Regions from separate parts of the Bifidobacterium sp. UTCIF-38 genome, predicted to be linked through region 2. Evidence: riboswitches for the same ligand, from Rfam matches in the RefSeq annotation. Region 2 holds a riboswitch; the other holds the start of a gene.

Region 1 (13,673 bases), on a different contig from region 2:
CCGCACGCCTCGGAGAACACGGCGGTGACGTCCACGCCGACCCAGGACTGATCGAGATTGGCCATGAAGTCGAGCTTCTGGCCGGGCTTGATCGGCGCCGGGAACGCAATGCCGACCGGCGCGTTCTCCGGAACCTCGAAGTGATCCAGCTGCTGCCTGACGATCGCGGCGACCGCCTCCGGGGTGGAGACCTCCGGAGTCAGAATCTTGAGTCGGGGCTCGGCGAACTCGCCCTTCTCCAGATTCACGGGCGCCGCCTTGATGCCGGAGCCGCCGATATCCACGCCGAATGCCTGTGCGGTTTCAATCATCGTTGACCTCTTCTCCTCTTTGTACGTTGGGATATGCCGATATGTGCATCCTACTCCCCCGTGCGCCCGATGGTGGGATAATGGGTCGCATGGAACATACGCAACTCATCGACGCGGTGAACATCCGCACCGCGATTCGCTCCTATGACGCCGACCCGATCGATGATGACGTGGCACGGCAGCTCAGCATGACGCTCGACCCGATCAACCTCATCTCCGGACTCGACATCCAGCTCGTGCGCGACCAGCCGAAGGTGTTCGCGGCGGCGAACGAATCCGGGCACCTGAAGAACGCGGCCAACTATCTGGCGATCGTCGGACCGAAGGACGACGACGAGGCCAGGGAGCGAGCCGGCTTCTACGCCGAACGCGTCGTGCTGACGGCGACGCTGCGAGGACTGGGCACCCTGTGGGTCGGCGGCTCGTGGGATCGCGAGGAGGCTGCGAGGCACTGCCGCATCGCCCGCGATCAGGAGCTGTATCTGGCCGTCGTGATCGGATACCCGGAGCATCATCTCGAACGTCTGCAGCGCGGCTACGACGAGCTCGTCGAATACCAGCGCACGCACCGGCCGACCAAGACGTACGAGCAGTTCACGGCCGGCATGTCCGACGAGGAACGCGCGGCCGCACCCGAGTGGTTCAGGGCCGGCGTCGAAGCGGCGATGAAGGCGCCGAGCGCGATGAACCGCCAGCCTGTCGTCTTCTCCTACAATCCCGCCGACGGCACGGCAGCGGCGCGCATCGACCCGGCGGCGGGCGACGAGCATTGCGCGGCGAACGATCTCGGCATCGCGAAACTCCATTTCCAGATCGGCGCCGGCCAGGGCCAGTGGGCGTGGGGCGACGGCGGACTGTTCCTGCACAGGTAACGCACGCCTCGCCGCGCGCCAGCGCGCCATAAGCAGCGTCTATAGCCGACATTCCCGCACAGTGGAATGTCGGCTTTCGCATATCCGCTCATACGTGTATACAGGGTTCTGTCAGTTTCAGGGAAGGTGCAATTCCTTACTGGCGGTAATCCGCACCCCGGGATTCATAACGGGAGCATGCGGAAAGCCCGCGAGCCGCCCTAAGGCGGCCGATCCGGTGCGATTCCGGAGCCAACGGTTACAGTCCGGATGGAAGAAACGAGGAACTCAGCATGAGTGCGTCTTCTGATAACCATATCCAGACCAACGTCGACCACGCCACCGGCTCGCACGCGACGGGCGTCGCCGACTCCGGCCGCTGGTCCACGCGCCGCATCGCCGTCTACGCGCTGTTCGTCGCGCTCGCGATGGCGTTGAGCTTCGTCGAATTCCCGATCATTCCGGGCATCGCATGGCTCAAGTACGATCCGTCCGGCATCGTGTGCCTGATCGCCGGCTTCGCCTTCGGGCCGTCCGCCGCCGCGATCGTCTCCGTGCTCGGCTTCGTGCCCCACCTGTTCATGGATCCGTGGGGCACGCTCATGGCCGTGCTCGTCGCGCTCGCGCTGTCCGTGCCGGCCGCGTTCATCTATCGCGGGAACCGCAGCCGCAAGGGCGCGCTGATCGGACTCATCGTCGGCGCCGTCGTCGCGCTGGTCGTCGCGATCCTCGGCAACCTCGTCGTGACCCCGATCTACGCGCACATGACCGTCGCTCAGGTCGCCGCGCTCATCGTGCCGGCCCTCCTGCCGTTCAACCTGCTCAAGTTCGCGATCCACGGCGTCGTCACGTTCCTGATCTACAAGCCGATCTCGAACCTGCTGGACCGCTGATCCGAAGGCCGTCCCATCCGACCGTATGACTTCATATGACCACACCTCCACCGCAGACGCGGCGAGTCTGTCCGGCATCCGATTCAGCTACGACGGCGGCGCCACATGGGCGCTCGACGGCGTGGATCTCGTCATCCGAGACGGGGAATACGTCGCGCTGACCGGTCCGAACGGATCGGGCAAGTCGACGCTGGCCCGACTCGTCTCCGGGCTCACCGCGCCGGACGCTGGTGAGGTGACCCTGCTGGGACGGCATGTGTTCGGACGGACGCAAACGCCGGCCGGCATCGTGTTCGCGCCGAATCCGGACGCGTATCGCGCGGCGCGACGCGGCATCGGCGCGGTGTTCCAGAACCCGGAGGATCAGATCGTCACCACGGTCACGCAGGACGACGTCGCCTTCGGCCCGGAGAACCTCGGCGTGCCGCGCGAGCAGATCGGACGACGGATCGACGCCTCGCTGCATGACGTCGGCATGGAGGCATACGCTGCCGCCGACCCGACGCGGATGAGCGGCGGCCAGCAGCAGCGTATCGCCATCGCCGACATGCTCGCGATGCGACCGCGCATGCTCGTGCTCGACGAGCCGACGGCGATGCTGGATCCGGCGGCGCGCGCGGAGGTCCTGCGGATCCTCGATTCGCTGCATGATTCCGGCACGACGATCGTGCATGTGACGCATCATCGTGACGAGGTTTTGCGGGCGAATCGTGTTGTGCGGGTTGACGCGGGGCGAATCGTCTTTGATTCCGGCTCTTCCGGTGACCGCTCATCTGAATGCTATGACGAGTCCGTTTCCGATTTTTCCGGTGACCGCTCATCGGGTGGCGGTGTGCGTGTCTCGACACGCTCAAGGCCGCTCGGCCAAGCCTACGGTCGAGACACGCACACCGCCACCCGTTCGCTCGAATCGCTCGAATCGCTCGAATCGCTCGAATCGCTCGAATCGCTCGCAATGGTGCGTTCCAGCGAGGATTCCGCGCGCTCCGGCGATGTTGCGGTTTCGGTGTCGGGGATTTCGTTTGCCTATGCTCCGGATTCGCCGGCGGTGCTGCGTGACTATTCGCTCACCGTCGCGCACGGCGAGACCGTGGCGATCATGGGGAGCAACGGGGCCGGCAAGTCGACGCTGGCTCGACTGATCTGTGCGCTGGACAAGCCCGATGCGGGGTCGATCACGGTTGAGGGTATCGCGGTGGCCCGCACGCGTGGCAACAACGGAAACGCGGGGCGCAAGCCGCGTATGCTCAAGCGCCGGGATCGCCGTCGGCTGCGCGAGGTCGTGGGGTTCGTGATGCAGCGGCCGGAACGGCAGCTGTTCGCCGAAACCGTGGCCGAGGATGTGGCGTATGGACCGCGCAACCAGCATCTCAATGAGCACGAGGTGAGCGAGCGGGTCGACTGGGCGCTCAAGCTGCTGCATATCGAACATCTGGCCGATCGATCGCCGTTGGAGCTCTCCGGCGGACAGCAGCGACTGGTGGCGATCGCCGGCGTGATCGCCTGCAGGCCTCGCGTGCTCGTCATGGACGAGCCGACCGCGAGTCTCGACACGGCGGCGACCGCGCGCATCCATGAGCTGGTGCATACCCTGCATGATCAGGGCGTGACCACGCTCATCATCACGCACTCCGAAGCGGAGGCACACGAAATCGCCGATCGGATCGTCGTCATGCCGTCGCACGACGACAACGGCAATCCCCCGGCCCTCGCAGCCTCCGATCAGAACGACGGCCGGCGGTCGCTCCCCCTGATCGCGCGGCTCGACCCGCGGGTGAAGATGGTGTCGTTCCTCGCGATGATGTTCACGGCGTTCGCGATCAACACGCCGGCGCAGCTGCTGCTTGGCGCGCTCGTGGTCGCCGGGGTCGTAGCGGCGGCGCGTATACGGCCCGCACGGCTCCTGCGTTCGGTGCACATGTTCCTCGCGCTGTTCGTGGTCGCGGGTCTGCTCAACATCTTCTTCGTCAGATCGGGAACCGTACTGGCGCAGCTCGGACCGATCCCGATCACCGATGACGGCGTGACCGTGGCCGTGCTGTACGCGTGCCGTTTCGCGCTGGTGATCATTCTGGGCGCCGTATTCCTCGAAACGACCACGCCCACCTCGATGACCGACGCGTTCGGGGCACTGCTCTCCCCGCTGCGTCGCCTCGGCATGCACACGCAGGAGATCGCACTGGTCATGTCATTGGCGTTGCGATTCCTGCCGACGCTCGGCAACGAGGCGAAGGCGATCGCGGACGCGCAGGCGGCGCGTGGCGGTTCGATCGAAACCGGCTCCCCCGCCGAACGCATCCGCGCGATGGTCGCCACAATCGTGCCGATCTTCGCCGGTACGCTGCGCCACGCGGACAATCTCTCCCTCGCGCTTGACGCGCGCTGCTACGAGGAGGGCGCGCGACGCACCCACTGGCGTGTGATGCAGGTCGCGGCCCGCGACATCGCGTTCCTTGCGTTCGCGGCGGTCTACATCGCCGTGCTGGTCACGCTGGGACTGCTGCTGCCGTCCATCTGATTCGACCGACTACGCCGCCTTGGCAGTCTTGGCCGGCATCGCCCGGCGCAGCAGCGTCGTGATGACGATCGCGCCGACCGAGAAGATCGCGCCGACCGGGCCGAGCCAGGTCAGGCCCAGATGGTCATTGACCAGTCCGCCGACCGCCGAGCCGAGGGCGATGCCGATGTTGAAGCTCATCGAGTTGAGCGAGGCGGCGAGGTTCATCGAACCCGGGTGCGCTTCGGCGGCCACGTCCATGTACAGCACCTGCGACGCGGAGTTGAACAGGTACATCATCATGCCGAGCGCGACGAGCAGAACCGCACCGTAGAGCGGCACGATCGAGGCGAGTGCGAGCGAGCACAGCAGGATCGCGTGCAGGCAGAAGATCGGGCGGGTGCGTGCCAATGGTTCGACGCCGCGCCCGCGTTCGGCGATCCTGCCGCCATACAGGTTGCTCCACAGGCATGCGACGCCGTAGAGCACGAGCCCCACGCTCACGTACTGTTCGGGCACGCCGATCTCGTCGCGCATGATCGGGGTCAGATACGTGTAGAACACGTAGCTTGATCCGGCGCCGCACACGACGGTGAGCACGCCGCCCCAGATGCGCTTGTCGAAGAAGAGGCGGAACTGGCGCAGGAATCCGATGGTCACCGGATGCGAGTTGCGCGGCAGGAACGCGGCCATGAGACCCATAAGCACGGCGGTCAGGCCCGTGATGATGAAGAACGTGATGCGCCATCCGAACGTGTTCGCCACCCACGTTCCGAACGGCACGCCCACCACCGAGGCGATGGAGAAGCCGGAGAACACCCACGCGATGAACTTGGTGCGGTATTGTTCGGTGGTCACGTCGGGCGCGTAGGTCATCGCGATCGCGACGAGCGTTCCGGAGACGAGCGCGATCATGATGCGGGCGACGACCAGCACCGGATAGTTCGGCGCGAGCGCGCACAGGAGATTGCCGGCGAGGAATACGCCCATCAGGGTCAGGTAGGTCACGAAACGCGGGAATCGCGCGGAGATCGCGGATCCGAGCGGCGTGACCGGCGCGTACACGAACGCGAACAGGGCGACGAGATTGCCGACGGTGACCTCGGAGACCTTGAGCCCCTGCGCGATGTCCGGCAGGATGCCGACGACGACGAACTCGCTCATGCCGAGCATGAAGCTCGCGAGGATGAGGATCGTCACCGGCAGGTTGAAGAAGCGATCGGGCTTGGTCGCCTTGGTCGCTGCGGTCGAGATCGGTGCCGGATCATGCGGATCATGCGGATCATGCTGCGGCGCAGGCACGGAACCATTCGTCATCTTCACGGGCTTCAGAGCTTCGGCAAATACGTCTTCAGCTCGTACGCCGTGACCTGACGGTTGTATTCCTCCCACTCCCGGCGCTTGTTGCGCAGGAAGTACTCGAAGGCGTGCTCGCCGAGGACTTCGGCCACGAAGTCTGACTTCTCCATGATCTTCAGGGCGGCGCCGAGCGAACGCGGCAGCGGCTCGATGCCCATCGCCTGACGCTCCTCGTCGGTCAGCTCCCACACGTCGTCGCTGGTCGGCTCGCCGAGCTGCATCTTCTTCTCGATGCCGTCGAGGCCGGCGGCCAGCAGCACGGAGTACGCGAGGTACGGGTTGGCGACCGGGTCGAGCGCACGGAACTCCATACGCGCCGAATTGCCCTTGCCGGGCTTGTACTGCGGAATGCGCAGCAGCGCGGAACGGTTGTTGTGGCCCCAGCAGATGTAGCTCGGAGCCTCGTTGCCGCCCCACAGACGCTTGTACGAGTTGACGTACTGGTCGGTGACCGCGCAGATCTCCGCCGCATGGTAGAGGATGCCGGCGGCGAACTGACGGGCCGTGATCGACATGTTGAACTCCTGACCGGCCTCGTAGAAGGCGTTGGCATCGCCCTCGAACAGGCTCAGGTGGGTGTGCATGCCGGAACCGGGGGCGTCGGCAAGAGGCTTGGGCATGAAGCTGGCGTGGATGCCACGCTCCAGCGAGATCTCCTTGACGACGGTGCGGAAGGTCATGATGTTGTCGGCCGTGGTCAACGCGTCCGCGTACCTCAGGTCGATCTCGTTCTGACCGGGACCGGCCTCGTGGTGCGAGTACTCCACCGAGATGCCCATCTGTTCGAGCATGTTCACGGTGGCGCGGCGGAAGTCCATGCCGGGGCTGCGCGGCACGTGGTCGAAGTAGCCGCCCTCGTCGATCGGGGTCGGGGCCTTGGACCAGTCGGTCTGCTGCTCGAAGAGGTAGAACTCCATCTCGGGGTGCACGTAGAACGTGAAGCCCTTCTCCTTGGCCTTGGCCAGCGAGCGCTTCAGCACATGACGGGGATCGCCGAGGCTGGGCTCTCCCTCCGGGGTGAGCACGTCGCAGAACATGCGGGCGGTGCCCTGAGGACCGCCGCGCCACGGCAGGATCTGGAAGGTGGACGGGTCCGGCTTGACGATCATGTCGTCCTCGGAGACGCGGGTCATGCCCTCGATGGCCGAACCGTCGAATCCAAGCCCCTCCTCGAACGCCGCCTCCAGCTCCGCCGGTGCGATGGCCACGGACTTCAGGGTGCCGAGCACGTCCGTGAACCATAGTCGAATGAAGCGCACGTCACGTTCCTCGACCGTGCGCAGGGCGAACTCTTGCTGCTTATCCATAGCCACATATCCTCACACCCGCGTGTTATCGCTTTGTTTCGTCCTGCCCGGAAGGCGCTAGAGTAGAGGTCTATGAGTGAAGTTAGCGAAGTTGCACAGGACCATCTGACCCCGTCCGCCAATCCTCCCGTCGACGTCACGTCGTGGAGGCAGGCCGACGATCCCCGCGAGCGTTCCCGCGCCGGCATCGCCGCCCGCACGAAGGCTCCCCTCGAATCGCACGCCATCTGGCAGGTGAGGCCGGACCGCAGCGAGGCGATCGCGCTGCTGGAGGAGCAGTCGGCGATCCGAGTGCCCGATCTGATCCCGCTGAGATACAAGCGCATGAGCGTGAGCCCCTTCACCTTCTACCGCGGCACCGTGCTCATCATGACCAACGACCTCGCCACCACGCCGGTCAGCGGCATCCCGGTGCAGTGCGTCGGCGACGCGCACATCGGCAACTTCGGCATCTTCCGCTCCCCCTCGGCGCGACTCGTGTTCGACATCAACGACTTCGACGAGACCGCGATCGGCCCGTGGGAGTGGGATCTGAAGCGTCTCGCGGTGTCGGTGGAGATCTGCGGACGCGCGAACAGGCTCAAGGAGAAGGACGTGCGCGCGGCGGTCCTCAAGTGCGTGCAGACGTACCGAGAATGCATCAAGCAGTTCTCCGAAATGGATTACCTCGACGCATGGTACGAGCATCTCGACGTCGAGGAGACGCTCGACCGCTTCGAGACGAACGAGGGCGGCAAGCGCAACCGCACGCTGCGCGAGGCCGCGATGAAGGCGCTGCTCAAGGACAATGACGCGGCCGCCGCGAAACTGTGCAGGCTCAAGGACGGCAAGCTGCGCTTCAAGTCCAATCCGCCGGAACTGGTGCCGATCAACGAGCTGACGAGCTATGCCGATCCGGAGGCGCTGCAGGCGCGTCTCGACACCCTGTTCGACAACTACCGTCACTCCCTGTACGAGGATCGCCGCTGGGTGTTCGACCACTTCCGCTATCAGGACAGCGCACGCAAGGTGGTGGGCGTCGGATCGGTCGGCCAGCGCGCGTGGGCGAGCGTGTGGATCGCTCGCGACATCGACGATCCGATGATGATCCAGATGAAGGAGGCCACGTATTCGGTGCTCGAGCACTACTGCGGCGCCTCCCCGTACACGACGCACGGCGAGCGCGTGGTGCAGGGCCAGAAGCTGATCCAGTCGACCGCAGACGTGCTGCTCGGCTGGACCAGTTTCCTCGCCGAGGACGGCAGGAAGCGCGACTACTACGTGCGCCAGCTGTGGAACGGCAAGGGGTCGATCGACATCGACAACCTCAACGCGACCGCCCTGTCCGACCTGTCCCGCATGTGCGCGTGGTGTCTGGCGCACGCGCACGCGAGGACGGGCGATTCGATCGCGATCGCGAACTATCTGGGCGGCTCGGACGACTTCGACCGGGCGATCGCCTCGTTCGCGGTGAGCTACGCCGAACAGAACGACGAGGACTACGCCGTGTTCAAGCGCATGATCAAGAAGGGCGAGCTGCCCTGCGCCTAGCGGACGGTGCCGCTCAGCGGGCGACCTCCAGCGCCTCCTCGAGAGTGAAGGCGCGGGCGTAGAGCGACTTGCCGAGAATGGCGGAGTCGACGCCAAGGTCGGCGAGCGTGCGGATGTTGCGCAGGTCGTCGAGCTTGGCGATGCCGCCGGAGGCGGTGACCTTGGCATCGGTGCGTTCAGCGACCTCACGCAGCAGGTCGAGGTTCGGTCCGCTCATCATGCCGTCGCGGGCCACGTCGGTGACGACGTAGCGGGAGCAGCCGGCGTCGTCGAGCATCTTCATCGTCTCGAACAGGTCGCCGCCCTCACGGGTCCAGCCGCGAGCGGCGAGCGTGTGGCCGCGCACGTCGAGGCCGACGGCCACGCGGTCGCCGTACTTGGCGATCGCCTTGCGCGTCCACTCGGGGTTCTCGAGCGCCGCGGTGCCGATGTTCACACGGGCCGCGCCGGCCTCGAGGGCGGCGTCGAGCGAGGCGTCGTCACGCACGCCGCCGGACATCTCGATGTTGACGCGGTCGCCGAGCTCGTGGACGATCTCGCGCAGCTGGGCGCGGTTGTCGCCGGTGCCGAACGCGGCGTCCAGGTCGACCAGGTGGATCCATTCGGCGCCGGATTCGACCCACGTGCGGGCCGCTTCGAGCGGGGAGCCGTAGTCGGTTTCGGAACCGGATTCGCCCTGACGCAGGCGCACGGCCTTGCCATCGCGCACATCGACGGCGGGAAGCAGAGTCAACGACATGTCAATAACCTTTCGTAGATAGGTGTCCGCCCGTTAGAACGTGGCGATCCAGTTTTCGAGCAGCTGAGCGCCGGCGTCGCCGGACTTCTCCGGGTGGAACTGCGTGGCGAACAGGGGTCCGCGCTCGTAGGCGGCGACGAAGCGGCTGCGGCCGTACGTGCACCACGTGACGCGCTGCTCGTCGGGCAGTTCGATCTGGAACTCGCTCAGGTTCTTCGCCTTCGCGTCGAGCGCCGCGTAGGAGTGGACGAAGTAGAAGCGCTCGTCCTCCACGCCCTTGAGCAGCGCGGAGCCGTCGGCGGCCTCGACCGTGTCCCATCCCATATGGGGCACGACGTCGGCGTCCAGCGGATCGACGCTGCCGCCGATCAGTCCGACGCCGTGGGCCTCCTCGCCATGCTCGTGACCGAGCTCGAAGAGCACCTGCTCGCCGACGCACACGCCGAGCACGGCGCGGCCAGCGCGCAGGCGATCCGTGATCACACGGTCGCCGCCGACCTTCTTCAGGCCCTCCATGCACGCGGCGAACGCGCCGACTCCCGGCACGACGAGACCGTCGGCCTCGAGAGCCTGCCGGTAGTCGGAGGTGAGTGAGGTGTCGACGCCGAGGCGCGCAAGGGCGCGCACCATGGAGCGCACGTTGCCGAATCCATAGTCGAACACGACCGCAGTGGTCATTGATCCCCCTTAGGTACTTACAGTGTGATCAGTGTGATCAGTGTGATGCGGGTCAGTCGATGCTCGACCCGCGCGTGGCGCCTCCGCGGCCGAACCGCGTGTGCTCGGCGATCACCTTCATCGCGGACTCGTGATCGAGGCTGCCGGAGTCGACCACCTCGAAGCCCTGCGTCTTGAGCTGGGCGACGGTGGTGATGCCGAGCATCAGGTCCTCGACGAATCGCGGCGTCGAGTTGAACAGGATCGGCGGGGCGAGGGTCTCCCCCGCCTTGCCGCCCGCGTAGATCGAGACCTCGAGCTTGTCGGCGCGGTTGACGCCGAGCACGACGCTCATGCCGCCGACCACGGTGGTGATGTCGCGGGCCGCGGCCTCGGGGCCGTCGCCGTCGAGATTGCGCAGGACCGCGATCGCGCCCTGATTCGAGCCGACGCAGTCTGCGGAGATGTCGGACAGCTGGCAGAACGCGGCGAGCAGCGGCGCGGACGCGATGCGCGTGACCAGCGCCGCCATCTTGGCCTTGTTGCCGAGCAGACCGTCGAGCGCATCCTCGAAGCCGAACGACGGGTCGATCGACGAGGCGTCGTCCGGGATGTCGATGTCGAGATCGTCGGACAGGTCATCGACGCCCGAGTCCGGATGCGGGTCGAGGTCGTCCACGTCGGACATGTCGGAGGTCTCCTCGTCGGCGAACTCCTTCTCGAATCCCTCCAGTGCCTTGGCGATGTCCTCGTCGGTCAGATGCGAATCGCCCGGGTCGGAATCCCGGCCGGAGCGATCCTTGTCGTCGTCGAAGTCGTCCGCCATCACAGGCTTCCCTTCGTGCTCGGGATCAGCCCCTCGATGCGCGGGTCCGGTTCGATGGCGAACCGCAGTGCGCGTGCCAGCGCCTTGAACTCGGCTTCGGCGATGTGGTGCGGGTCGCGGCCGGCGAGCACCTGCAGGTGCAGGCAGATGCCGGCGTGCAGGGCGATCGACTCCATGACGTGACGCACGAGCGAACCGGTGAAATGCCCGCCGATCATGCAGTATTCGAAGCCCTCCGGCTCGCCGGAGCACACCACGTACGGGCGTCCGGAGATGTCGACGACGGCCTTGGCGAGCGCCTCGTCGAGCGGCACGGTGGCGTCGGCGAACCGGCGGATGCCGCGCTTATCGCCGAGCGCCTGCTTCAGCGCCTCGCCGAAGACGATGGCCGTGTCCTCCACGGTGTGGTGCACGTCGATGTCGGTGTCGCCGTGCGCGTGGATCTTCAGATCGATGAGCGAATGCTTGCCGAGCGCGTTCATCATGTGATTGTAGAACGGCACGGAGGTGTCGATGTCGGTCTGTCCGGTGCCGTCGAGGTTCAGCTCGAGGTCGATGTGCGATTCGCTGGTCTCGCGAACGATGTGCGCGGTGCGCGCCATGATGCTTACGCTCCTTTATCGATTGGGTATCGATTGATCGATTATTATCGACTGGGTTCAGACGGCTCTTAGCGGGCCTCGACGAGACGCATCGACTCGACGAGCGCCTCGCGGAAGCGGGCCATCTCCTCGTCGGTGCCCATGCACACGCGCAGCCAGCCGTCGGGGCCGACGACGCGGATCAGCACGCCGCGCTTGAGCAGTTCGTCGAAGATCGCCTCGCGGTCGTCGAAATGACCGCCGAACAGCAGGAAGTTGGAGCCGGATTCGGCAACTTCGAGCGGTTCGCCCTTGTAGGTCTGGGCCTTGAGCCACTCGGCGGTGGCCTCACGGGTCTCGCGCAGGTGCTCGACGCGGCTCAGCTGCTCGTCGGTGTGCTCGAACGCGGCGATCGCGGCGGCCTGCGTCACGGCGGACAGGTGGTACGGCATGCGCACGATGCGCACGCAGTCGATGATGCCCTTGCTCGCGGCGAGGTAGCCGACGCGCGCGCCCGCGAAGGCGAACGCCTTGCTCATCGTTCTCGAGACGGCGAGGTTCGGATGGTCCTTGATGAGGGTCACGGCGCTTGGCGTGCCGGGCTTGCGGAACTCGACGTACGCCTCGTCGATGACGAGGATCGGGTGCACGCCCTCGCCGGCGCCCTCGACTTCAGCGGTCTCGCAGGCGGCGAGGATGCGTTCGATGTCCTCCATCGCCAACGGCGTGCCGGTGGGGTTGTTCGGGCTGGTGAGCAGCACCATACTCGGCTTGACCTCGTGGATCGCCTCGATGGTCTTCTCGACGTTCAGCGTGAAGTCCTCGTTGCGGTGGGCGAGCTTCCAGCCGGTGAACGTGTCGCGCGCGTACTCGGGGTACATCGAGTAGGTCGGGTCGGCGCCGAGCGCGGTGCGGCCCGGACCACCGAACGCCTGGAACAGCTGGAGCATGATCTCGTTGGAGCCGTTCGCACCCCACAGCTCGTCGACATCGAGACGGGTGCCGGATTCGCGCGCGAGGTAGTCGGAGAACGCCTTGCGCAGTTCGATGTGCTCGCGATCCGGGTACCGGTTCAGCGTCGGCGCGATCTCGCGCACGCGCCTGGCGATCGTGTCGCACACGGCCGGATCCGGCGCGTACGGGTTCTCGTTGACGTTAAGGCAGACCGGCACGTCGAGCTGGGGCGCGCCGTACGGCTCCTCGCCGATCAGATCGTTCCTCAGCGGCAGGTTCGCCGGAATCGCGTTGCCGTTGGTCTCGTTGTTCCCGCTCACAGCAGACCGGCCTCCTTCTCCTGCTCGCGCAGAGTGGCCTTGTCGTACGGGTCCTTGACGAAGCGGGACAGCACGCACTCGCCGTGCGCGGGCAGATCCTCGGAGACCGCGAACGCGTTGATGCGCGCGGCCAGGGCCTTCAGGCCCTCCTCGTCGTATTCGATGACCTCGACCGGCTTCATGAACGTGTGCACGCCGAGACCGGCGGCGAAGCGGGCGGTGCCGCCGGTGGGCAGCACGTGGTTGGAGCCGGACATGTAGTCGCCCAACGGCACCGGGGAGTACGGACCGCGGAAGATAGCGCCGGCGTTCCTGATGCGCTTGACGACCGCATCCGCGTCGGCGGTCTGGATCTCCAGATGCTCTGCGGCGTACGCGTTGGCCGCGTCGATCGAATGATCGAGGTCATCGGTCAGGACGATCGCGGACTGCGTGCCGGACAGGGACGTGTGGACGCGCTCGGCGTGCTCGGTGCGCGGCACGCGGTAGTTGAGGTTCTCCTGCACCTTCTCGGCGATCTCGGTGGAGTCGGTGAACAGCACGGAGCCGGCCAGCTCGTCGTGCTCGGCCTGGCCGATGAGATCGGCGGCCAGAAGGCTCGGGTTCGCGGTCTTGTCGGCGATGATGCCGATCTCGGTGGGGCCTGCGACCGCGTCGATGCCGACGAAGCCGGAGACCAGCGACTTGGCGGTGGCCACGAAGATGTTGCCCGGGCCGGTGATCTTGTCGACCGGATCGCACAGCACGTCGCCGTCCTGCGGCTCGGAGCCCTTGGCGCCGTATGCGAACATGGCGACGGCCTGGGCGCCGCCGACCGCGTACACCTCGTCGACGCCGAGGATCGCGCA
Region 2 (15,831 bases):
CCGGATCCGCGCGACCTGCTCATCGCCCGGCAGCTGCATCGCATCGACGAGCTCGAGCGCGAACTGGCGGAGCTGCTCCACGTCAGGGCAGCGTGATCGTCACGCAATACATCGAATGGACCCGCTAAGTGGCAACGTTTGCAATGTAAACGTACGTCAATCAGCGCCGCCCTCCCCTGCCAATCCCCGTCGATCAGGCTTTTCCATAAGTGAACGGCTGGTGACATTTGACGCAAATCATGCGTAGACACTGGCGAAACATGCCGAAAGGTCACTCGCAATCACCCGGTATCACTACACTTTCACAAGTGAAACAGCCTAATGGAGCAATCAAAGGAGAAGCGATGACCACGTTGGCAATCGATATCGGAGGAACGAAGATCGCCGCGGCCGTGTGCGACGCAAACGATAGCATCATCCAGCGCTGGAGGGTTCCCACGCCGATGGACGCCGATGCCATCAACCAGCACATCGCCGACATCTACCATCAGGCCGTCGCCTCGGGCCACGACGACATCGAGGCCATCGGCATCTCGGCGGCCGGCAACGTCGGAGCGGATCGCAAGACCATCACGATCGCCGCGAACATCCCCGCGTGGATCAACTACGATCTGTCCGAGCACGTCGGGGCGCTCATCGACCACGCCGTGCCGGTCATCGTCGAGAACGACGCCAACTGCGCCGGTTGGGGCGAATACGTGCACGGCGCCGGCCAGGGCAGCCGCAACATGGTGGCGCTGACCGTCGGCACCGGTCTCGGCGGCGCGATCGTCATCGACGGCCATCTCTACCGCGGCTCCTTCGGCATGGCCGCCGAGCTCGGCCACCTGCCCATGGTGCCGGATGGCGACACCTGCGGCTGCGGCCTGCGCGGCTGCGCCGAGCGCTACACGTCCGGCAGCGCGCTGGAGCACTTCGCGAAGTCGGCCGTGCGCCGCCGTCCGCAGGACGCCAAGCGCCTGCTGGAGCTGTGCGGCGGCGACGTCAACAAGCTGGAGGGGCCGATGGTCTCCCAGGCGGCGCAGGAGGGCGACGTGCTCGGCCTGTACGCGTTCGGTAAGATCGGCGAGTGGCTGGGCCGCACGATGGCCGCCGTCTCCGCGGTGCTGGACCCGGACCTGTTCGTCATCGGCGGCGGCGTGGTGGCCGTCGGCGACATCCTGCTCGATCCGGCCCGCTACAACTACGCGCGTTTCCTTGAGGGCAGCGCCTACCGCGGCCACGCCAAGATCGTCGCGGCGACCGCCGGACAGGACGCCGGTCTGATCGGCGCGGCGAACCTCGCCCTGCACTGACCGCACGCGATCGATCCCACGCAAACGATCATGGAATCCGTCCCGCTACGTACCGGATTACGTAACGGGACGGACCACCACATGAACAGACCGCAACATGGGCGTGAACACCGTCGTTCCACCCGCGCGGAGAGGCGATACGGCTTTTAGACTGGGGTTCGTGACCGTCATAGACACCGCACCGCATCCGTTATCGAGCATTCAACCCCCTACGCACCAGACCGCGTATGAGGAGCGCAAGCTTTCGGTACTCGTCGTCAGCGAATCGTCGCTGGAACAGACCAATGGTGTCTCCGGAAGCGTGAAGCATATTCTCGACCGCTTCTGCGAACGCGGGTTCGACGCCCACGTCATCAGCCCGCAGCCCGCTCCCGACGACGGCGAATACGACGGCTACAACGTGGACACGACCCCGTCATGGCCGATTCAGAACTTCAACGTGGCCGTACCGACGAAGACGTCGGTGATACGCCTCATCAAGGAACTGCCCCGCCCGGACGTCATCCACGTGGCCGCGCCAATATCGAAGCTCGGACATGCGGCGCTGATCGCCGGCGAGGAGATGGGCGTGCCGACGGTGGCGATCTACCAGACCGACGTGGCCCAGTACGCTCGGCGGTTCGTCCGCGAGGCGCTGGACGGCGTCGTCGACGGCGTCATGCCGAAGCACACCGGGTGGCTACGCAAGGTCAGCAAGGCCTCGGGCGAAAGCGCGGAGCAGATCGTGGGCGCACGCATCGCCCAGATGCACAACATGGCGACGCTGACGCTCGCCCCCACGACGCAGGCCGCCGAACGGCTCGAATCGTTCGGCGTTGCCCCGGACCTCATCCGGCAGTGGGGCCGCGGCGTCGATTCGTGGCTGTTCAATCCGCGGCGCCGGGAACGCGCCGAGGTGCGTCAGCTGCACGACAAGTGGAGCGGCGGCACGGCCCTACCGGTCATCGGATACGTCGGCCGACTCGCCCCGGAGAAGCAGGTCGAACGCCTTGCGGCGCTGGACGGGCTCGGCATGCGTCTGGTCATCGTGGGCGGAGGCCCTTGCGAGGAGGAGTTGCAGGAGCTCCTGCCGCACGCGGTGTTCACCGGCATGCTGCACGGCGATGAGCTGGCCGACGCATACGCCGCGCTGGACGTGTTCGTGCATACGGGGGCCGAGGAGACGTTCGGACAGACCATTCAGGAGGCGATGGCCAGCGGTTTGCCGGTCGTGGCTCCGGCCGCCGGAGGACCGCTCGATCTCGTGTCGGACGGCAGAACCGGCCTGCTGTTCGATCCCGACGACGAGGAGGATCTACGTTCGTGCGTGGAGCGACTGATCGAGGATCCCACGTTGCGCGAGACCATGGGATTCAACGGACTTGCGGCCGTCAAGAGCCGCACGTGGCCCGCGTTGGTCGATCAGCTCATCGGCTACTATCGACTCGCCGCCGAACTGCAGATGGCGCACGCGGCGTGATTCGCCGCTGATCCGAACCGGATACGAAAACGGGCTTCCGAATCATTCGGAAGCCCGTTGCTGGCGACCCCGGCCGGACTTGAACCGGTGACCTCCGCCGTGACAGGGCGGCGCTCTAACCAACTGAGCTACGGGGCCGTGTGTTTCTCACTCTCGTGAGGCACGAGTGGATATATTACACACTTTTTCATGATCGCAAAACTCGGCGTGTCGCACTGGAATCCACACTTCGGTCCGCACATCCGGCGCATCGACCAGCACGATCAGCGCACGGCCAGATCGCGCGTGGCGAACAGACGGTACGCGGCCGCAAACCCGACCACGACGATCAGCACTGCCAGCACGGCGAACGGCACGGGCATCCGCCCGTCGATCACCTCACGCGGCGTGGAGTAGCGGAACGGGGAGAGAACCCGCGCCACGACCGACGCATCATGATCGGAGAACATGTCGAAGACGACGCCGGCACCGTAGGCCACGACCACCGAGGCGTTGCCGATGGACGCCCCCTGCTCCGGGCGCGGGCACGCCGCGGACGCGCAGGCCCCGATCGCGCCGAAGACCAGCATCATGACGAACAGCCAGACGGAGAACCGCCAGATCACCGTGGCGGCCGTAGCGTCATTGAGCCCGGGCACATCGCCCAGCAGTCGCAGGCACAGCAGCGACGAGATGCAGTTGACGGCGACGAACGCGATCGCATCCGTCAATGCCGCCATGAGTTTCGCGCTCAGAATCGTGGTACGCGAGACGGGCCGCACGAACAGGAACTCGTAGGTCCCATCCGTCATCTCGCGCGACACCGCGTTGCGGGCGAGCGCGACCGTGTAGACGGCCGCCATGATGCCGGTGTAGAACTCGATCACCGCGTAGTATCCGGCGAACGTGGACATGTCAAGGTCAGAGATGCCCATGACGGCGAGCGCGACCTTTGGGAAGGCGTCGGTGAGTTTGCGCACGGCGTCGGCGTCACCGCCAGCGATGCCCTCGAACTTCATCACGCCGGCTATGTTGAACAGGATGATCACCACGCTCCAGATCAGCCAGACCTTCATGTTGGCCTTCAGTTCGCGCGCGATCATGGCGAACAGCGTCTTCATCATGACGCCCTTCCTTCCTCTTCCCATGGTCATCGAACGCGATCGACCGGTCCGCAGCGCAGCCACTGCCTGCCGTCGATGATGATGCGGTTATGGTCAATGCGAATGTGGTCGTTCATGCTCGCGGATCCTCCTTCGTCGGCAGCGAACCGAACCCTGCGGATACGTACATGATGGCGCCGGCGATCAGACAGACGAGAACCGTCACGGCGAACAGAGCCACATAGCCCGCCTCGTAACGTCCGTGGTCGAGCGCTTCGGACACGTTGAACCAGGTGAACGGGGCGATGATGCGGTACTTGTCCTCGCCGGTCATCTCGGGCAGGCAGACGAGCATGAATCCGAGTATGCCGAATGCGGTCGCGATGCCGGACACGCTGCGGATGCGTCTTAGCAGCACCGCCGTCAGCGCTCCGATGGCAAGGAACAGCAGCCCCACACCGAACAATGACGAGGCGGCGAGCAGTAGGCGCGGCAGGGCGATGGACGTCGCGGTGGGGTCGTCGCCGAACCGGGTGTAGGTCAGCGCCACCGAGGCGAGGAATGCCAGTCCGGCGACGATGACGAGCGTGAGCCCGGCCGCGAGCTTGGCCAGATAGATGGCGATTCGCGATATCGGCATGACGAAGAGGAAGTCGGCGTCCTTGGCTCGCTTCTCACGGCCGAAGATCGCCAATCCCCATGCGCAGGCCATGATCGCCATGGTCAGCATGAGGTAGAGCGAGCTGAACCGGTAGAAGCCTCCGAAGGAGAATACGTCGTCGTTGACGCCGAACAGTGCGGCGAACTGCGGCGGGAATCCGTCGATCACCTGTTCGACGCTCGATTTGGAGTCGCGGTAGATCGGATAGGCACCGGCAAGCAGCAGGATGGTGACGATGAGGAGAGTCGCCACGCCGATGAGGAACGAACGAAGCTGGGACTTCAGCTCGAAGGCGTAGACGTGCAGTGCGGGCGCGCCTACCATGGGCGCGCTCATCGGCCCGGCTCCGACTGGTAGTAGTGCATGAACACTTCCTCCAACGTCGGTTCGGCGATCTCCACATCCGTGAGCCTCATGCCGGCGAGCGCCGCGATGAGCGCGTTGCAGTCGCCCTCGTAGAGGAACGTGGCGGTATTCGCCTCCCCGTCTTCCCCTCCCGCTTTCAGCGACCTGACGCCGGGCGTGGATTCGAGCGCGTGCACCGCGGACGCGCAATCGTCTCCCAGTGCGAGCGTCACGCGCTTGACCGCGGACCGACGCATGTCGGCCACGCTGCGGACCGCGACGATGCGTCCTTCGCGGATGATGGCGACGCGGTCGCAGATGCGCTGCACCTCGGAGAGGATGTGCGAGGAGAACAGGACGGTGGCGCCGCGGGCGTTCTCCTCACGGATGAGGTCGAAGAACGCGCGCTGGACGAGCGGGTCGAGGCCGCTGGTCGGCTCGTCGAGGATGATGAGCTTCGGCGAATGCATGAGTCCCTGCACGATGCCGACCTTCTTGCGGTTGCCGAGTGACATGTCCTCGACCTTCTGATCGAGGTTCAGTCCGAGCCGCTTGGACAGCTCACGGATGCGCGCCGAGCAGTCCGTGCGGTAGAAGCCGGCCGCGTACTTGAGCAGGTCGCGGGCGCGCATGCCGTCGTAGTAGAACACCTCGCTGGGCAGGTATCCCACCTGTTCGAGGATGCGCGTGCGATCCTTCTCGCAATCGAGTCCGAGGATGGACGCCTCGCCGCTCGTCCTGCGGATGAGCCCCAGCAGCGTGCGGATCGTCGTCGACTTGCCGGCGCCGTTCGGCCCGATGAAGCCGAAGATCTCGCCCTGCCGCACGGTGAGGTTCACATCCTCGATGCCCCGCGCCCTGCCGTATCGTTTGGTCAGATGACGTGTGGAAATCGCAGGGACGTCGTTCGTTGTGGTCATTGCCTCTCCTCGAGATGCCGCCGCCTTCTCCTGCGATACAGGATAGGAGCACGCCGCTGACCTGTCATGCCTTCCTTACGGAATCCTTATGGCGTTCGTATCGCGCACGCAAAACAACGTCCCCCGGACGCGATGAGCCTACAATGTCATGCGGTTCAACCTCACGGATCACACAACATATGTGGCAGCCCCGCCGGCAGGTACGCCAGATGAAGGATGAAGCACCCATGAACACGACCTCCACAACCCCCCAATCCCGCGACGCAGCAGCACCGTCCAACGCGCACCCCAACACGGGGGCGATGATCATCACGCTGATGATCGGCTCGTTCGCCGCAGTGCTCAACCAGACGCTGATGATCTCCGCTCTGCCCACGTTGATGCGCGAGTTCGACGTGCCCAACAGCACCGTGCAGTGGCTCACCACCGGGTTCATGCTCACCAACGGCATCATGATCCCGATCACCGCGTTTCTCATCGAGACCTTCACGACGCGCCAGCTGTTCGGCTACGCGATGGGCACGTTCTTCGCCGGATCGCTGGCCTGTGCACTGGCACCGAGCTTCGCACTGCTGATGGCCGGACGCATTCTGCAGGCGTGCGGCGCGGGCGTGCTCATGACGCTGCTGCAGACGGTGCTGTTCCGCGTCTACCCGCCCGAACGCCGCGGCCAAGCGATGGGCATGTTCGGCATGGTCATCGCGTTCGCCCCCGCGCTCGGCCCCACCGTCTCCGGGCTGCTGGTCGAATGGCTCAGCTGGCGTTGGATGTTCGCGATCCTCGTCGCGATCGCCGGATGCGTGCTGATCGCCGCATGGTTCACCGTGTACAACGTGGGCGAGCCGACGAGACCGCACATCGACGTCCTGTCCGCGGTGCTCTCCACGCTCGGTTTCGGCGGTGTGCTGTTCGGCTTCTCCGACGCGGGCAAGGCCGGATGGGCCAGCGTGACGGTATTGGTTTCGTTGGCGGTCGGCGTCGTGGGATTGACGCTGCTCATCGTCCGTCAGTTCAGGCTCGAACAGCCGATGCTCGACTTCCGCATCTTCACGATTCCGATGTTCTCGCTGTGCCTGACCGTGTCGGTGATCGGATTCGCCTCGTTCATCGGCATCGAAAACGTGCTGCCGCTGTATCTGCAGAACGACCTCGGCGTCAACGCGCTCGAATCCGGTCTGATCATGATGCCCGGCGGCATTGTGATGGGCCTGCTCAACCCGGTGGCCGGCCGTCTGTACGACCGCATCGGCGGACGCCCGATCGCCCTGATCGGCTTCACTCTGCTCACCGCCGCGGCCGCGATGCTCGCCACGATGAACGAGCACACGCCGGTGTGGCAGCCCGCGCTCTACTTCACGGTGCTGCTGGCCGGCTCCGCGTTCAGTTCGATGCCGCTGGTCACCGCCGCGCTGAATCAATTGCCCGGTCAGCGCATCCCCCACGGCACCGCGATGAACAACACGATGCGTCAGACCTCCGGCGCGATGGCCATCGCCCTGCTCATCACCATCATGAACACGCATGCCGCAAGCGCCGCCGCGGACGGCATGGACGAGGCCGCCGCCTCCGCCTTCGGCATGCGCGCCTCGTTCCGCGACGTGGCGATCGTGTGCGCGATCTGCCTCGTCGCATCCCTGTTCATCCGCGACCGCGGCCGCCGGGCCGAGTGAGAGCCGCTGACGGACGCCGCCGGTCTCTCAGTGGCGTTCTCCGGCGGTGACGGGGACGGTCACGGTGTTCTCGGCCGGGGCCAATGGGCAGGTGCAGTAGGGCGAGAACGCGCACGGCGGATTGAAGGCGCGGTTGAAGTCGAGCAGCACGTCCGACGCGCCGCCGTCGGTGCCGTCGGCATTCGCGGCGACCGTCGCGTTGAGGAACCGGCCGCTGCCGTAGGTGGTGTCGCCGTTGGTGGGATCACGGAAGATGATGAACAGTTCGCGGGCGCCGTCCTTCACGCCGCCGTCGAACGCGATGAGACGCTGTTCGACGCCCTGCGCCTCGAAGCGCACCACGCCGATGGCCTCAAGCGTGCTCGTCAGCCATTCGACGCGGGTGCTCACCACCGTGTCCTGCGACTCGCCGTACGGCTCGAACCGACCCTCGATCCGCCACGCCGGATCGAAGTCATAGACCGGGATGCCCGTGAAATCACGGCGGAACGGCGATTCGGGGTCCCGCACGCGGATGCCGAACCGGCCGCCGCGCTCGATCACCGCGGCGCGGATCTGCCCGGCTTCGACGTACGATCCGTTCGCCGTGGCGTCGCTCGGCACACGCACGGAGCCGGTGATCGGGGTGCGATCGCCCCTGGCATCCACCAGCGTCAGCGCGTTGGACTGGTCGCCAGCACTGTCGGCACCCCTGCCGCTTTCCACGGACGGCTGCGGCGTGAACATGACCTCGCCATCCTGTAACAGCCATTCGCCATTGATGCCCGGAATGACGGCCCTGAATCCGCCGAGCGCCTGCAGCCAGTACAGTCCGGTCTGGGACAGCCATCCGTACGGCGCACACAGCCCCTCCTCACGTTGACGCCTCCATGCCAGCCAATCGGCACGTTCGATGGATTCATCGGGCTGTTCGATCGTCGTGGAATCGGTCATCATATGCTCCTTTTCGATGTTTCGAGGTATCGGAGTCCAGCTTCCCTCGCCGACCCCTCCTGTCCCACGACCATACCTGCTGAGATTATGCCGACGGCGAGCGCCGCGCCGGCAAACCGTTATATCACGGCGAATCGCCGTATCAAGCCGATGCACGGCTATTCCACATTCCGAGACGACCCCGGTCCGGAAGGCGGTCGCCTGTATAGTCGTGCCCTGATAAATCAATATGCATCTTCAGGGCAGGGTGAAATTCCCGATCGGCGGTACAGTCCGCTAGCCTCGCGAGTGATCGCGCGGCCGAACCGGTGAGATTCCGGTACCGACAGTCATAGTCTGGATGGAAGAAGTTTGCGGAAGACATGCGAATGTCGGCCGACGTTCGCGCGTACTCTCATGATCGACGCCCTGAAATCCAATGGATTTCAGGGTTTTTGCGTTTCAGGAGGGTCGCGCGGACGTCTTGCGGCAGGCGAGCCCATGTCCTCCCCCATGAAACACACCCCTGGACATGCCCTATCGAGCAAGGAAAGGGGACTCATGGACGATAGGGACTTCATGTCCGTGGCGTTGCGCCACGCGCGGCTCGGAGCGGGCAGGGTCAACCCGAATCCGATGGTGGGCGCCGTCATCGTGCGCGATGGCGAGATCATCGCCACCGGTCATCATGATCATTTCGGCGGCTGGCATGCCGAACGCGCCGCGCTTGAGGCCGCGAAACGGGCGGGCGTCGACGTTCGCGGCGCCACCATCTACGTCACGTTGGAGCCCTGCTGCCATACCGGCAAGCAGCCGCCGTGCTCCAAGGCGCTCATCGATGCGGGACTGGCCCGCGTGGTGGTCGGCTCTCCCGATCCGAATCCTCTGGTGGCCGGCAAGGGCGTGCGTCAGCTGCGCGACGCCGGCATCGATGTCGTCGAAGGCGTATTGCGGGACGAGTGCGACCGGCTCAACGAGATCTTCCTTCATTCCATCACCACGCGCACGCCGTTCGTCATGCTCAAATACGCGATGACGCTGGACGGCCGCATCGCCACCTCGACCGGCCTTTCCCGTTGGATCACCGGCGAGGATGCGCGCCATCGCGTGCACGAGGATCGCTGCAGGTTCGCCTCGATCATGGTGGGCGTGGGCACCGTGCTGGCGGACGATCCGCAGCTCACCTGCCGCATCGACGGCGGTCACGATCCGGTGCGCGTGGTGTGCGACACCCATTTGCGCACGCCGATCGACGCGGCGATCGTCGCCACCGCGCGCGAGACGCCGACGATCATCGCCACGGCGGTCGACGACGAGCAACGTACGCTCCCCTACCGTGAGGCCGGATGCGAGATCCTTCGCGTGGACGCTGACGACGACAACCACGTGAGCGTCGCCGGGATCGTGAGGGCACTCGGCGAGCGCGGATTGGACAGCGTGATGATCGAGGGCGGCGGAACGCTGGCGTGGTCGGCGCTGCGGGATCATGTGGTGTCCAAGGTGAGCGCCTACGTCGCGCCGAAGCTGTTCGGCGGGCGAAACGCCCCCGGCCCGGTGGGCGGCGAGGGGGTCGAGGCTCCCGATGACGCCTTCCGCATCATCGATCGCACCGTCGCCACGGTGGGCAGCGACATCGTCATCGAAGGAGGCGTCGAGTATGTTCACGGGAATCGTTGAGGATCTGGGCATGGTCGTGCGATTGGATCGTGGCGCCGATTTCGCGCATCTGACCGTCGACTCGCCGGTGGTGGTGACCGATCGGACGATCATCGGCGAAAGCATCGCCGTCAACGGCGTATGCCTGACCGTGACGGCCGTACATGGCACGGCGTTCACCGCGGACGTGATGCACGAGACGCTGCGCCGCTCCTCCCTCGGGACCTTACGGCGCGGCGACCATGTCGACGTGGAACGCGCGATGCCCGCCGACGGCCGCTTCTCCGGACACATCGTCTCCGGGCACATCGACGGCACCGGCGCGGTCGAGTCGATCATGCCCGACGGCATCGCGAAGGTCTATACGATCCGCGCGCCATACGAGCTCATGCGGTTCATCGCCGAGAAGGGGTCGATCGCCGTCGAGGGCATCAGTCTGACGGTGACGACCGTCACGGAGACCGCGTTCGGCGTCTCCCTCATCCCGCACACCGCCTCGAATACGGTGCTTGCCGAACGCGGAGTCGGCGACATCGTCAATCTCGAAACCGATCCGATCGCGAAATACGTCGACCGACTACTCGCACTGCCGTCGCGCGATGGCGACGCCAACAGGGGAGGTTCCGGCGGATCCGGGGCGATCACCGAGAACTTCCTCATCGAGCACGGCTTCTGACATGCACACGAACCTCTTCACGGACAAAGGACACAATATGACTTCATTGAACACCGATCACACGAACATCGATCAGGTGGCACGCGCGATCCGTGACATCCGGGCGGGACGCATCGTCGTCGTGGCGGACGACGAGGGGCGCGAGAACGAGGGCGACCTCATCTGTGCCGCCCGTTACGCCACGCCGAGCAACATCGCCTTCATGGCCTCGCACGGCCGGGGACTCATCTGCACGCCGATGAGCGCCGAGATGGCCGATCGCCTCGAACTGGCGCCGATGGTCGCCACGAACACCGACAACCATCACACGGCGTTCACCGTGTCCATCGACCACGTGACCACGTCCACCGGCATCAGCGCGCGCGACCGTTCGCTGACCGCACTGGCCTGCATTGACCCGAATACGCGGCCGGAGGACTTCCGCCGCCCCGGACACATGTTCCCGCTGGTGGCATGCGAAGGCGGCGTGCTGGAACGCAACGGACACACCGAGGCGACCGTCGATCTGGCCCGGCTGGCCGGATTCGAGCCGTGCGGCCTGTGCTGCGAGATGATGAAGGAGGACGGCACGATGATGCGACGCGGCGATCTCGAACGGTTCGCCGCCGAGCACGATCTCGCGTACATCACCATCGCCCAACTGCAAGAGTACCGGCGCACGCACGCGTTCCCGAGCGTGGTGCGTCGCGTCGCGCAGGTGGATCTGCCTACCGACTACGGACGGTTCACGATGGTCGGCTACGAATCCGAGAACGGCGGTGAGCATGTGGCGCTGATGATGGGCGACGACATCCTCGCCGCGATGGCCGACGCGGAAAACGTCTCCGGCGTATCCGATACGGCGGCGGCGATTCCGCCCGTGCTGTGCCGCATCCACTCGCAGTGCATGACCGGCGACGTGTTCGGATCCCAGCGCTGCGATTGCGGTCCGCAGCTGCACGAGGCGATGCGTCGCGTGGCCGACTCGGGCCGCGGCGTGATCCTCTACTTAAGTCAGGAGGGCCGCGGCATCGGGCTTCTCAACAAGCTGCGCACCTACGAGCTGCAGGAGCAGGGCTTCGACACGCTCGACGCGAACCTGAAGCTCGGCTTCCCCGCCGACGCGCGCGAATACGACACGGCAGCGGCCATGCTGCGCGATCTCGGCATCGCATCCGTCAACCTGATGACGAACAACCCGGACAAGATCGAGCAGCTGAAGCGTGCCGGCGTCGCCGTCGCATCCCGCGTGCCGATCGTCATCCCGCCGAACGCATACGACGCAAACTACCTGTCCACCAAGCAACGGCGCATGGGACACCTGCTGGGCGTCCCCGCAACCGCAACCACCACAATCACCACTACAACAATCACCAAGGAGAACTGACATGACCGTATTCGAAGGCCAGCTGGTCGCGAACACCACCACCCTCGCCGGAAGCGAAGCGAACGCGCCGATCCGCATCGGCATCGTCGTGGCCCGATTCAACGAGTTCATCACCTCGAAGCTATTGTCCGGCGCGCAGGACGGTCTGCGCCGTCACGGCGTGGCCGACGAGAACGTCGACGTGGCGTGGGTGCCCGGCTCGTTCGAGATCCCGATCGCGGCCAAGCGCATGGTGTCCACCGGCCGCTACGACGCTGTGATCTGCCTCGGCGCGATCATCCGCGGATCCACCTCCCACTACGATCTCGTGTGCAACGAGACCGCGAAGGGCATCGCGCAGGTGTCGCTGAGCTCCGACGTGCCGGTGCTCTTCGGCGTGATCACCACCGAGAACATCGAACAGGCCATCGAACGCGCCGGCACCAAGGCCGGCAACAAGGGCTTCGACTGCGCGCTCGGCGCCATCGAGATGGTCAACGTACTGCGCGCCATCGGCGCCGGCAAGTGACCAGTCGGCATAGCCGACGTAACCGACGTAACCGACGTAACCGACGTAGACGTACGCCCCATGACCGACCCCGACGGCGGCACCGGTCATGGGGCGTACGTTCGTCCGGGTAATTCCTCCATCCTTTCCGGGCGAACGTACGGTGAGTGCCCGTCAACGTACGTTCGCCCGGATACGGGTGCCAAACATCCGAATGAACGTACGGTAAGTATCCGTCAACGTACGTTTGTCCGGATACGACCGCGAAACAACCGGGCAAACGTACGGCACCCCACCGCCGACAGTCACAGCCCCGCCATTCCAGCCCTTCCGTTACCATGGTGGGCGGTGGTTTGGCATGGAATCGACCGCTATGCGGACACGCGCCGCATGGACGCGGACGACAAGGCGAGATGACGGCAACGCAACCAACGGACGGCGACCGTCAATCCGCATGTGTCAATCTGCATGCATGAACCAAAGAAACGGCGGAATTCCAACTTTTGTAAGGAGCAGCTGCAACTCATGGCAGAATTCGTTTTCCAAATGATCAAGGCCCGCAAGGCGTTCGGCGACCGCGTCATCCTCGACGACGTGACGCTGAGCTTCCTGCCGGGCGCGAAGATCGGCGTGGTGGGTCCCAACGGCATGGGCAAGTCCACGCTCCTGAAGATCATGGCCGGCATCGAGCATGTCTCCAACGGCGAGGCCACGCTCACCCCCGGCTACACGGTCGGCATCCTGCAGCAGGAGCCGCCGCTGGACGACACCAAGACCGTCGGCGAGAACATCAAGATGGCGTTCGGCCCGATCGCGGAGAAGGTCGCCCGCTTCAACCAGATCGGCGAGGAGATGGCCAACCCGGACGCCGATTTCGACTCCCTGATGGAGGAGATGGGCAAGCTCCAGACCGAGATCGACGCCGCCAACGGCTGGGATCTCGACTCCCAGCTCGAACAGGCCATGGACGCCCTGCAGTGCCCGGATCCGGACACCCCGGTCTCCGTGTGCTCCGGTGGCGAGCGCCGCCGCGTGGCCCTGTGCAAGCTCCTGCTCGAAGCCCCGGACCTGCTGCTGCTCGACGAGCCCACTAACCACCTCGATGCCGAGTCGATCCTGTGGCTGGAGAAGTTCCTGCACCAGTACAAGGGCGCCGTCATCGCCGTCACCCACGATCGTTACTTCATGGACAACGTTGCCGAATGGATCTGCGAGGTCGACCGCGGCCACCTGTACCCGTACAAGGGCAACTACTCCACGTATCTGGAGACCAAGGCCAAGCGTATGGAGATCCAGGGCGCGAAGGACGCGAAGCTCGCCAAGCGCCTGAAGGACGAGCTCGACTGGGTGCGTTCCTCGCCGAAGGCCCGTCAGGCCAAGAACAAGGCCCGTCTGGAGAGGTACGACCAGATGGAGGCCGAGGCCCGCAACAACAAGAAGCTCGACTTCTCCGAGATCCAGATCCCGGCCGGCCCGCGTCTGGGTTCGCTGGTGCTCGAGGCGAACCACATCCACAAGGCGTTCGGCGACCGCGTGCTCATCGACGACCTGTCGTTCACGCTGCCGCGCAACGGCATCGTTGGCGTGATCGGCCCGAACGGCGTCGGCAAGTCCACGCTGTTCAAGACGATCGTCGGCCTCGAGCCGCTGACGTCCGGCGAGCTCAAGATCGGTGACACCGTCAAGATCAGCTACGTCGACCAGAACCGCGAGGGCCTCGACCCGAACAAGAACCTGTGGGAGGCGGTCTCCGGCGGTCTTGACTTCATCGAGGTTGCCGGCGTCGAGGTGCCGACCCGCGCCTATGTCGCGAGCTTCGGCTTCAAGGGCTCCGACCAGCAGAAGCTCACCGGCGTGCTCTCCGGCGGCGAGCGCAACCGTCTGAACCTGGCGCTGACCCTGAAGCAGGGCGGCAACCTGCTGCTGCTCGACGAGCCTACGAACGATCTGGACGTCGAGACGCTCGAGAGCCTCGAGAACGCGCTGCTCGGCTTCCCGGGCTGCGCCGTGGTGATCTCCCACGACCGTTGGTTCCTTGACCGCGTCGCCACGCACATCCTCGCGTGGGAGGGCGATGACGAGAACCCGGCCAAGTGGTACTGGTTCGAGGGCAACTTCCAGGCGTATCAGGAGAACCGCGTCGCCCGCCTCGGCGAGGATGCGGCCCGCCCGCACCGCCTGCACAGGAAGCTGACGCGCTAGTACATGCATACCGGCTTTCTCTCCCCCAGTCAGCTTCGCTGACAGCCCCCTCGTCAGAGGGGACCGGGATTACGGGCCTTTCTCCGCCGCGGATAACCGCCGACGGCCGGAGGAAGGCCTTTACCATATCCGCGTTACCATTGCACGATAACCCGATGTTCACGTTGCACATACGCTCGTAACAATCGTCTCCGGCACGGGTAACGCCCCGTCGCTACAGTATGAGCAAACGACAGTGAACCGAGCAAGTACATCAGGGGGAGAACATGACCGATGACACCATGACGCCGCTGGAGCATCTGGTGAAGGTGCTGAAGCTAGGCAAACCCTCGGGGTATCGCAATCATACGTATATCAACGGCGAGAGCCTGTACTTCCCCACCGGTCGCGTCTATGGCGGCCAGGTCATCGCGCAGTCGCTGATGGCCGCGGCCAAGACGGTTCCGGAGAATCGTCTGCCGCATTCGATCCACGGCTATTTCGTCGCTCCGGGAGATATCCGCCAGGATCTGCTGTTCGACGTCGAGAAGCTGCGCGACGGCCGGTCCTTCTCCGCCCGACGTGTCAACGTGACGCAGGCCGAGGGGGCGATCCTCACGGCGATCGCCTCGTTCCAGGTCGAGGGGCAGTCCGGCGTGGAGTTCGCCGATCCGATGCCGTCCGACCTGCCCGACCCGGAGTCGCTCACCAGCGCGAAGGAGCTGATGGAGCCGTACGCCGGCAAGTCGCCGTTCGCGAACTATTACGTGAAGAAGTCGCCGTTCGACATCCGCCATATCACGCGCACGATCATGCTGGGACCGGACAAGGAGTCGGCCGCCGCCGATTCCGGACGGCAGATGGTGTGGATGAAGGCCGATGGCGAGGTCGACGTGCCGCAGCTCATGCACCGTGCGATGCTGGCGCTCGGCTGCGATCAGGTGATGATGGAGCCGGTGTTGCGCCGCGCCGGCCTGTCGATCTCGACACCCGGCATCTCCTACGCGTCGATCGACCATTCGATGTGGTGGTACCGCGACGTGAACATCAACCAGTGGCATCTGTATGTGCAGGATACGCCGACCGCCGCGCACGGCCGCGGACTGGGATTGGCGAAGGTG

The links. Region 2 has a riboswitch for FMN ahead of ribD (bifunctional diaminohydroxyphosphoribosylaminopyrimidine deaminase/5-amino-6-(5-phosphoribosylamino)uracil reductase RibD). Riboswitches for the same ligand answer to the same signal wherever they lie in the genome.
Region 1: linked by a shared signal. The riboswitch ahead of BW11_RS04675 (ECF transporter S component) and the one ahead of ribD (bifunctional diaminohydroxyphosphoribosylaminopyrimidine deaminase/5-amino-6-(5-phosphoribosylamino)uracil reductase RibD) in region 2 are both predicted to bind FMN.

Annotation. Positions count from the first base shown of each region.
Region 1 is NZ_JFAL01000010.1:1,497-15,169, forward strand. It holds gene ppgK (polyphosphate--glucose phosphotransferase) at 1-311, opposite strand, end outside; gene BW11_RS04670 (nitroreductase family protein) at 401-1,183, shown strand; FMN riboswitch at 1,293-1,448, shown strand; gene BW11_RS04675 (ECF transporter S component) at 1,456-2,055, shown strand; gene BW11_RS04680 (energy-coupling factor transporter ATPase) at 2,081-4,573, shown strand; gene BW11_RS04685 (MFS transporter) at 4,583-5,869, opposite strand; gene glnA (type I glutamate--ammonia ligase) at 5,881-7,218, opposite strand; gene BW11_RS04695 (DUF2252 domain-containing protein) at 7,291-8,748, shown strand; gene priA (bifunctional 1-(5-phosphoribosyl)-5-((5-phosphoribosylamino)methylideneamino)imidazole-4-carboxamide isomerase/phosphoribosylanthranilate isomerase PriA) at 8,762-9,487, opposite strand; gene hisH (imidazole glycerol phosphate synthase subunit HisH) at 9,521-10,165, opposite strand; gene BW11_RS04710 (hypothetical protein) at 10,218-10,970, opposite strand; gene hisB (imidazoleglycerol-phosphate dehydratase HisB) at 10,970-11,572, opposite strand; gene BW11_RS04720 (histidinol-phosphate transaminase) at 11,641-12,825, opposite strand; gene hisD (histidinol dehydrogenase) at 12,822-13,673, opposite strand, start outside.
Region 2 is NZ_JFAL01000024.1:47,369-63,199, reverse strand. It holds gene BW11_RS08815 (hypothetical protein) at 1-96, shown strand, start outside; gene BW11_RS08810 (ROK family glucokinase) at 345-1,295, shown strand; gene BW11_RS08805 (glycosyltransferase family 1 protein) at 1,456-2,754, shown strand; tRNA gene BW11_RS08800 (tRNA-Asp) at 2,816-2,892, opposite strand; gene BW11_RS08795 (ABC transporter permease subunit) at 3,018-3,857, opposite strand; gene BW11_RS08790 (ABC transporter permease subunit) at 3,970-4,833, opposite strand; gene BW11_RS08785 (ABC transporter ATP-binding protein) at 4,830-5,762, opposite strand; gene BW11_RS08780 (MDR family MFS transporter) at 5,990-7,432, shown strand; gene BW11_RS08775 (DUF1684 domain-containing protein) at 7,460-8,365, opposite strand; FMN riboswitch at 8,595-8,721, shown strand; gene ribD (bifunctional diaminohydroxyphosphoribosylaminopyrimidine deaminase/5-amino-6-(5-phosphoribosylamino)uracil reductase RibD) at 8,906-10,021, shown strand; gene BW11_RS08765 (riboflavin synthase) at 10,002-10,676, shown strand; gene ribB (3,4-dihydroxy-2-butanone-4-phosphate synthase) at 10,714-12,042, shown strand; gene ribE (6,7-dimethyl-8-ribityllumazine synthase) at 12,044-12,550, shown strand; gene ettA (energy-dependent translational throttle protein EttA) at 13,055-14,731, shown strand; gene BW11_RS08745 (acyl-CoA thioesterase II) at 14,998-15,831, shown strand, end outside.